2 regions of the Amycolatopsis thailandensis genome follow, and region 2 is predicted to be linked to the other one. Evidence: riboswitches for the same ligand, from Rfam matches in the RefSeq annotation. Region 2 holds a riboswitch; the other holds the start of a gene.
The links. Region 2 has a riboswitch for glycine ahead of gcvP (aminomethyl-transferring glycine dehydrogenase). Riboswitches for the same ligand answer to the same signal wherever they lie in the genome.
Positions count from the first base shown of each region.

Region 1: another riboswitch for glycine. It lies ahead of gcvP (aminomethyl-transferring glycine dehydrogenase); the one in region 2 lies ahead of gcvP (aminomethyl-transferring glycine dehydrogenase).

Region 1 is NZ_JBHXJK010000106.1:8,320-12,606, reverse strand. It holds gene ACFWMR_RS31805 (hypothetical protein) at 515-889, shown strand; glycine riboswitch at 1,290-1,394, shown strand; gene gcvP (aminomethyl-transferring glycine dehydrogenase) at 1,438-4,269, shown strand; gene gcvT (glycine cleavage system aminomethyltransferase GcvT) at 4,278-4,287, shown strand, end outside.
Region 2 is NZ_JBHXJK010000158.1:3,243-7,529, forward strand. It holds gene gcvP (aminomethyl-transferring glycine dehydrogenase) at 1-1,885, opposite strand, end outside; glycine riboswitch at 2,058-2,154, opposite strand; gene ACFWMR_RS37395 (MerR family transcriptional regulator) at 2,201-2,782, opposite strand; gene ACFWMR_RS37400 (TetR/AcrR family transcriptional regulator) at 3,081-3,695, shown strand.

The DNA of each region.
Region 1 (4,287 bases), on a different contig from region 2:
GAGGGACCCAGAGTCCCTCAAGGAGGCCTTCACGGACCAGCACCGATGTGGCCTGGGGCGGCTTCGAGTACGTGAAGGCCCCCTTCACTCGGCTCAGCCGAGGAAAGGGGGCCTTCACGCGGCAACGCTGTGGCGCTTGGTGACGTTGAGGTAGTTGGGGCGAGCGCTCTGTCGGTGAAGGCCTCCTTCACTACTCTCAAGGTAGGGAAGGAGGCCTTCACGGACTGGGTGGCCGCGCTCGGTCCCCGGGGTCCGAAAGACGCTTTCCTCTCGTCTCACGCGGTGAAGGCTCCTTTCAGCCCGTGCCCGGCTCTCCGCCTCCCCGCAATCAGGCACCTACTTGAGCCACCTCGAAGTACATGAAGGCCCCCTTCCTTGCGCCTAGGTACGTGAAGGGGGCCTTCATGTACTTTCGTCGCCGTCACTCGTCCCGGTGGCCGGGATGGCGGCCCGCTGACCTGCGCTGTAGTCCTGAGAGCGCGAAGCATCCAGGACCACCGAGGAGGCCCCGAGAATGACTCGGCAGATGAGCACCGCCATGCGCGACTGCATCGACCTGTGCAACGAGTGCCACGTCAGGTGCGAGGAGATGATGACGCGCTGCATGGAGGTCGGCGGCGCCAAGCTCGGGATGATGATGGTGACCTGCGGCGACATGTCCCGCATGAGCGCCGACATGATGATGCGCTGCTCGGCCATGATCGCCGACCTCGAAATGATGCGCATGTGCGCGAAGACGTGCGGCCTGGCCTCCCAGATGATGCGCATGTGCGCCCAGGAGTGCGCCAGGACCGGCGACCCCGAACTGGCCGAGGCCGCCGACATGATGATGCGCTGCGCCGAGCTCTGCGGCACCATCACCGCCGAGATGATGATGGAGAACGCGTAACTCGCGTGCTCAAGCCCGTGACTCGCGTGCTTGGAGCCGTGACTCGCGTGATCAGGCCCGTGACTCGCGTGCTTGGACCCGGAACTCGTGATCAGAGCCGTGACTCACGAGTTCCGTCTCCAATCACGCGAGTCACGCCTTCCATCACGCGAGTCACGGCTTCAGTCACGCGAGTTCCGGCTTCGGTCACATGTGTCCCGCCGGGCACGTCGAGTGTCCGCGCGAGCGGGACAAGTGACGTGCCCGGCTACAAGTAGACTTGCGCTGAACACGCCAGGTACGGTGTGCGCACAACTGCAGATCGGGCCGTCGAGCTGGAGCGGGAGAGCCCCCACGAACGTGGTGGGGCACCGAAGGAGCAAACTCCCCGGAATCTCTCAGGTACCCACTACCGCTTCCGCGAGGCCACTCTGGAAAGCAGGCGCGCAAGTGCGCCTCACCCAAGGTGAAAGCCGTCCTGTCCACGGGCGGTGAAACTCTCAGGTGCCATGACAGAGGGGGAGTTCCCAGCGCACCGGTCTATCCGGCGCCTGAGTAAAGGAGCTCCCTTGACCAGTACGTCCTTCGACGACCGGCACATCGGCCCCTCGGAGTCCGAGCAGGCCAAGATGCTCGCCGAGGTCGGCTACGGCAGTCTCGACGCCCTGGTGCAGGCCGCGGTGCCGTCCGCGATCCGCGTCACGCGTGACCTCGAACTTCCTCCCGCCGCGTCCGAAGAGGACGCCATCGCCGAGCTTCGCGCGCTCGCCGCGCTCAACAAGCCGATGACGCAGATGATCGGTCTCGGCTTCCACGACACGGTCACCCCGGCGGTCATCCGCCGCAACGTGCTGGAGAACCCGGCCTGGTACACGGCGTACACGCCGTATCAGCCGGAGATCTCGCAGGGCCGTCTCGAAGCCCTCCTCAACTTCCAGACCATGGTCTCCGAGCTGGCCGGTCTCGCCACCGCGAACGCCTCCCTGCTCGACGAGTCCACCGCCGTTGCCGAGGCCGTCATGCTGATGCGCCGCGCGTCGAAGGCGAAGTCCAACAAGGTCGTCCTCGACGCCGAGTGCCTGCCGCAGACCATCGCCGTCGTGCGCACCCGCGCCGAGGCCATGGGCGTCGAGGTCGAGGTCCGCGACCTGCTCACCGGCCTGCCGGAGGAGTTCTTCGGCGTCGTCGTCCAGTACCCGGGCGCTTCCGGCGTGCTGCGCGGCGCGGGCTTCTACTCCGCCATCTCCGAGACCGCGAAGGCCGCCGGCGCGCTGTACACCGTCGCCGCCGACCTGCTCGCCCTCACGCTGATCACCGCGCCGGGTGAGTTCGGCGCCGACATCGCCGCCGGCTCGACCCAGCGTTTCGGCGTCCCGCTCGGTTACGGCGGGCCGCACGCCGGGTACATGGCCGTCCGCGCCGGGCTGGAGCGCTCGCTGCCGGGCCGCCTCGTCGGGGTCTCGGTCGACGCCGACGGCAACCCCGCGTACCGCCTCGCCCTCCAGACCCGCGAGCAGCACATCCGCCGCGAGAAGGCGACCTCCAACATCTGCACCGCGCAGGTCCTGCCCGCCGTGCTCGCCGCGATGTACGCGGTCTACCACGGTCCGGACGGCCTCAAGCGCATCGCGACCCGCGTCCACGAGCTCGCCGCCGGGCTGGCCGACGCCCTGCGCACCGGCGGCGTCGAGGTCGTCCACGAGGGCTTCTTCGACACCGTCCTCGCCCGCATGCCCGGCCAGGCCGAAGCGGTCGTCGCGGTCGCGCGCGAGAACGGGATCAACCTCGGTCCCGTCGACGCCGACCACGTCCGCATCGCCGTCGACGAGGTCACCACGCCCGCGATCATCGCCAAGGTCCTCAACGCGTTCGGCGTCGAGAACCAGGCCGAAGGCACCCAGGCGCTGCCCACCGGCCTCGGCCGCCAGAGCGACTACCTCACCCACGAGGTCTTCCACTCGCACCGCTCCGAGACCGCGATGCTGCGCTACCTGCGGAGCCTTTCGGACCTCGACTACGCGCTCGACCGCGGCATGATCCCGCTCGGCTCCTGCACGATGAAGCTCAACGCCACCACCGAGATGGAGCCGATCAGCTGGCGCGAGTTCGCGGGCATCCACCCGTTCGCCCCCGCCGACCAGGCTGAGGGCTACCACGTGCTGGTCGAGCAGCTGGCCGGCTGGCTGGCCGAGGTCACCGGCTACGACAAGGTGTCGCTGCAGCCGAACGCGGGCAGCCAGGGCGAGCTCGCCGGCCTGCTCGCGATCCGCGCGTACCACCGCGCCAACGGCCAGGCCGAGCGTGAGGTCTGCCTGATCCCGTCGTCCGCGCACGGCACGAACGCCGCCTCCGCGATCATGGCCGGGATGCGCGTCGTCGTGGTCAAGTGCACCGCCGAAGGCAACGTCGACCTCGAAGACCTGCGCGCCAAGGTCGACGCCAACCGCGACACCCTGTCCGCGATCATGGTGACGTACCCGTCCACGCACGGCGTGTACGAGCACGGCATCGACGAGCTGGCCAAGATCGTCCACGACGCGGGCGGCCAGGTCTACGTCGACGGCGCGAACCTCAACGCGCTGCTTGGCCTGGCCAAGCCGGGCGAGTTCGGCGGCGACGTCTCGCACCTGAACCTGCACAAGACCTTCTGCATCCCGCACGGTGGCGGCGGCCCCGGCGTCGGCCCGGTCGCGGTTCGCGCGCACCTCGCGCCGTACCTGCCGAACCACCCGCTGCTGGAGAAGGCCGGTCCCGAAACGGGTGTCGGCCCGATCAGCGCCGCCCCGTACGGCTCGGCGTCGATCCTGCCGATCTCCTGGGCGTACGTCCGCATGATGGGCGCCGGCGGGCTCACCGCCGCGACCCAGGTCGCCGTCCTCGCGGCGAACTACGTGGCCAAGCGCCTCAACCAGCACTACCCGGTGCTCTACACCGGCCAGGACGGCCTGGTCGCGCACGAGTGCATCCTCGACCTGCGCGGGCTCACCAAGGAGACCGGCGTCAGCGTCGACGACGTCGCGAAGCGCCTGATCGACTACGGTTTCCACGCCCCGACCATGTCGTTCCCGGTCGCGGGCACGCTGATGGTCGAGCCGACCGAATCCGAGGACCTCGGCGAGATCGACCGCTTCATCGCGGCGATGATCGCCATCCGCGCGGAGATCGACGCCGTCGCGAAGGGCAAGTGGGCCGCGGACAACAGCCCGCTGCGCAACGCCCCGCACACCGCGGAAACCCTGGTCGGCGACTGGGACCTGCCGTATGACCGCGAACTGGCCGTGTACCCCGCCGGAGTGAACCGCAAGGCCAAGTACTGGCCCCCGGTGCGTCGCATCGACGGCGCCCGCGGGGACCGTAACCTCGTCTGCTCCTGCCCGCCGCTCAACGCCTACGAGAACTGAGGCACTTGATGTCGAAAG
Region 2 (4,287 bases):
CCTCGTCGTCGCATTTCACGACGACAACCCGCATTCCCGCCATGACCGCGCTGGCCGCGTTCGTCCCGTGCGCGCTCGACGGGATCAGGCAGACGTCACGCGCCGCGTTCCCGTGTTCCCGGTGATAGGCCCGGATCGCCAGCAACCCCGCGAACTCGCCCTGGCTCCCGGCGTTCGGTTGCAGGGAAACGGCGTCGTAGCCGGTGATGCCGGCCAGCCACCGCTCCAGGTCCTTCACGATCGTGAGGAGTCCGGCGGCGTCTTCGGCGGGCGCGAACGGGTGCAGACCGGCGAACTCGGGCCAGGTGATCGGCTCCATTTCCGCCGTGGCGTTGAGTTTCATCGTGCACGAGCCGAGCGGGATCATGCTCCGGTCGAGTGCGACGTCCTTGTCGGACAACGCTCTCAGGTACCGCAGCAGCGCCGTCTCCGAGCGGTGCGCGTGAAAGACGGGATGGGTCAGGTAGTCGCTCGTACGGCGCAGATCCGGCGGGAAGCCGTCGGCGGTGTCGGCGTCGAGCGAGTCCACATCGGACACCGCCACGCCGAAAGCCTTCCACACCAAGGAAAGGTGCTCGCGGGTCGTCGTCTCGTCACAGGCGACGGCGACGTGGTCCGCGTCCACGAGCCGCAGGTTGACCCCGAGCTCCCGCGCCGTGCCGACGACGACCGCCGCGCGGCCGGGGACGGAGACCTTCACGGTGTCGAAGAACTCGCAGTGCACGACGTCGACACCGCTTTCGGCGAGCCCCGCCGCGAGCACGGTGGCCATCCGGTGCGCGCGGCTCGCGATGGCACGCAGTCCTTCGGGGCCGTGGTACACCGCGTACATCGACGCGATGACCGCCAAGAGCACCTGAGCGGTGCAGATGTTGCTCGTCGCCTTCTCGCGGCGGATGTGCTGTTCGCGGGTCTGGAGCGCGAGCCGGTACGCGGGCGCGCCGTCCGCGTCCTTCGACACGCCGACCAGCCTGCCCGGCAACTGCCGTTCGAGACCTTGCCGGACAGCGAGGTACGCCGCGTGCGGGCCGCCGAAGCCCATCGGGACGCCGAACCGCTGCGTCGAGCCGATCGCGACGTCGGCGCCGAGCTCGCCCGGCGGCCGGAGCAGGGTCAGCGCGAGCGGATCCGCGGCCATCACCACGGCCGCGCCCAGTGCCTTGGCCTCGGCGATGGTGTGGTCCCATTCGCGGACGGCGCCCGAAGCCCCTGGGTACGACAGCAGCACCCCGAAGAAGTCGCCACCGAGGCCCAGTCCGGTGATGCCCTGGGACAGGTCGGCGGTCACCAGCTCGATGCCGAGCGGTTCGGCGCGAGTGCGCAGGACCTCGATCGTCTGGGGCAGGGTGTCCTCGTCGACCACGAACCGGTTCGATTTCGCCTTGCCCGCCCGGCGGACCAGCGTCATCGCCTCCGCCGCCGCCGTCGCCTCGTCCAGCATCGACGCGTTGGCGATCGGCAGGCCGGTCAGGTCGGCGACCATGGTCTGGAAGTTGAGCAGCGCTTCGAGACGGCCCTGCGAGATCTCCGGCTGATACGGCGTGTACGCGGTGTACCAGGCCGGGCTCTCCAGCACGTTGCGGCGGATCACCGGCGGGGTCACCGTGTCGTGGTAGCCGAGGCCGATCATCTGCGTCATCGGCCGGTTACGCGCGGCCAGGGCGCGGAGTTCGGCGAGCGCGCCGGTCTCGGTGGCGGGTGGCGGCAGCTCCGGCGGTGTCGCGGACTCCCTCAGCGACGCGGGAACGGCCCGCTCGGCGAGCTCGTCGAGAGAGGCGACGCCGACGACGTCGAGGATGCGTGCGAGGTCTTCGGCGCCAGGACCGATGTGCCGGTCCGCGAAAGGGGTTCCGGATTCGAGAGCGGCCAGTGAAACGGGCTCCATCGGGGACCTCCCAAGACGCGGGGGTGGGGCCGGGACGGATTGTCCTGGCCCTCCCCACTCTGTCCGTACCCCCCGCGGGGGCGCCTGAGAGTTTCGCCCGTGGGTTGATTCGGGCTTGCACCGTCGGCGGGGCCGCCAGGTGGTGACCTGGCGACTCACTTTCCAGAGGCGTCTCGTCCGCGCGGTCCAGGGTGCCTGAGAGGTTCCGGGGAGGACTTGCTCCTTCGGCGCCGAGCTGTTATCGGCTCGGACTCTCCCGCGCGGATTCGTCGACCGCGGAAGTGAGCCTACCCTGCCGCTCGCGCGGCTTCATGATCAGCCGGTGCGACGTGCGTTACGGCGCTGAGTGAGCTCGTCCGGAGTGACGGTTTCGATCACGCCGCCGTCGGCCCGCTCGGCCGGGAACTCGTGGATGGTGCCGCTGATCTCCTGCATCGCCCCGCTGACCGCGATGCCGAACACGCCCTGCCCGCCCTGGAGTAAATCGACGATCTCTTCGGGCGAGGTGCACTCGTAGACGGTGGTGCCGTCGGAGAACAGGGTGACCTTGGCGAGGTCGCGGACGCCGCGCAGGCGCAGGTGGTCCACGGCGACGCGGATGTTCTGGAGGGAGACACCGGTGTCCAGGAGCCGCTTGACGACCTTCAGGACGAGGATGTCCTTGAACGAGTAGAGCCGCTGCGAACCGGAACCGTGCGCCGTCCGGATGCTCGGCGCGACCAGCTTCGTGCGGGCCCAGTAGTCGAGCTGCCGGTAGGTGATCCCGGCGATCTGACAGGCGGCGGGACCGCGGTAGCCGACGAGTTCATCCGGAAGGGAAGAGTCGGGGAACAGCTCGCCCTGCTCGCCGTCAGCGACCGGAACGAGCGGCTCTTGAGGGCTACCAGCCTCGACCACGCCATGCCTCCCCTCGCCCGACCTGGCGGCCGGCGAACAAAGCCGCGCGGACCCACGTGAGTCCGCACCGGAGTGAACCGTCAAGACGAATGCCCCAGACATCCGAATCACACCTTGGCGATTCACCTTCATTGACGGTAAGCGCGTCCGGCAAAGCGGTCAACGCGACGCGCGGTCGGCCTCAAGCTCTTCTTGAGGCTTGCCAGGGAACACTCCCCCGTTCGGCCGCACGCTTGCCCATTTTACTCAGTCGTGTTATTTTTTACTCATGCAAGTAAATCCCTCCACCCAAAGTGCCATGCAAGAAGTTCAGGCGGAGCTGGGGCTGTCGGTCACGGAAGCCGCGCGGCGAGCCCAGATCGTCGGAGCCACCATCGCGACGATCTCCGAGCTCGGCTACCACAAGACGTCGTTCGCGAAGATCAAGGAGCGGGCCGGGCTGTCCAGCACCCGGATCATCTCCTACCACTTCACCAACAAGGCCGGCCTGATGCAGGCCGTGGTCACCACCGTGACCGGCATGAAGGACAAGTTCCTGGAAGAGCGCATCCAGGGCACGACCGACCGGGCCGGGCTCCTGCGCGGCTACATCGAGTCGGAGATCGCGTTCCTCGGCTCGTACCCGGAGCTCGTGCGGGTCATGGTCGAGATGGCTTCGAGCGGCTCCGACGTCGAAGGCTGGTTCATGTCGGCGCCGATGGTCGAGGAGTTCCGGACCGGGCGGCTCGAACGCCAGCTGAAGCAGGGCCAGCAGGACGGCGCTTTCGGCGACTTCGCGGCGGACGTGATGGCGCTGTCCATCGCGCAGGCCGTCGACGGTGTGGCCGCGAAGTTCGCGGCGGACCCGAACCTGGACCTGGAGCGGTACGGGCGGGAACTCGCGGACCTGTTCGTCAAGGCGACCGCGTCCTGAGTGCCGGGCTCACCTCGTGAGTGGCAGGGACGGTTAGAGCGGACCGGCATTTATCGACCTGCGCGAGGGTGGCGGTTCAGCGTCTGCCGGGCTCGACGGTGCGGGAATTGGGACGTTGAACGTCCCAATTCCTTCACCGTGGGGTCGCCCGGCTTCGGAACTTGATCAACGGAAGATCCGGGACACTCAACGTCCCCGATCCTCCGTTGATCAAGGTCATGTCGGTCAGGGACCGGTGGCAGACGAGGTGACAGGGGAAGATTCCGGACACTCAACGTCCGGAATCCTCCCCCGTCGACCACGCCACCATCCAGCCCCACCCGGCACCACGACGAAACACGGCTCCACCGACGACAGACCCAGCACGTTCACTGCCCTGACTCCCCCACCAACAAGACCGAGCGTGGAGGATCCGGGACACTCAACGTCCCAAATCCTCCACACTCGACCGGTCACACAGTGGGCAGGCGAATACGGATCCGCCGGAACCGGCCTCGCCACTCACGACCACCTGTACCGACACTTCACCGCCACTTTTACGGACTTTGCGATCGACACCGCAAGCATGAAGAAGGGGCGGCGCCACCGGCGC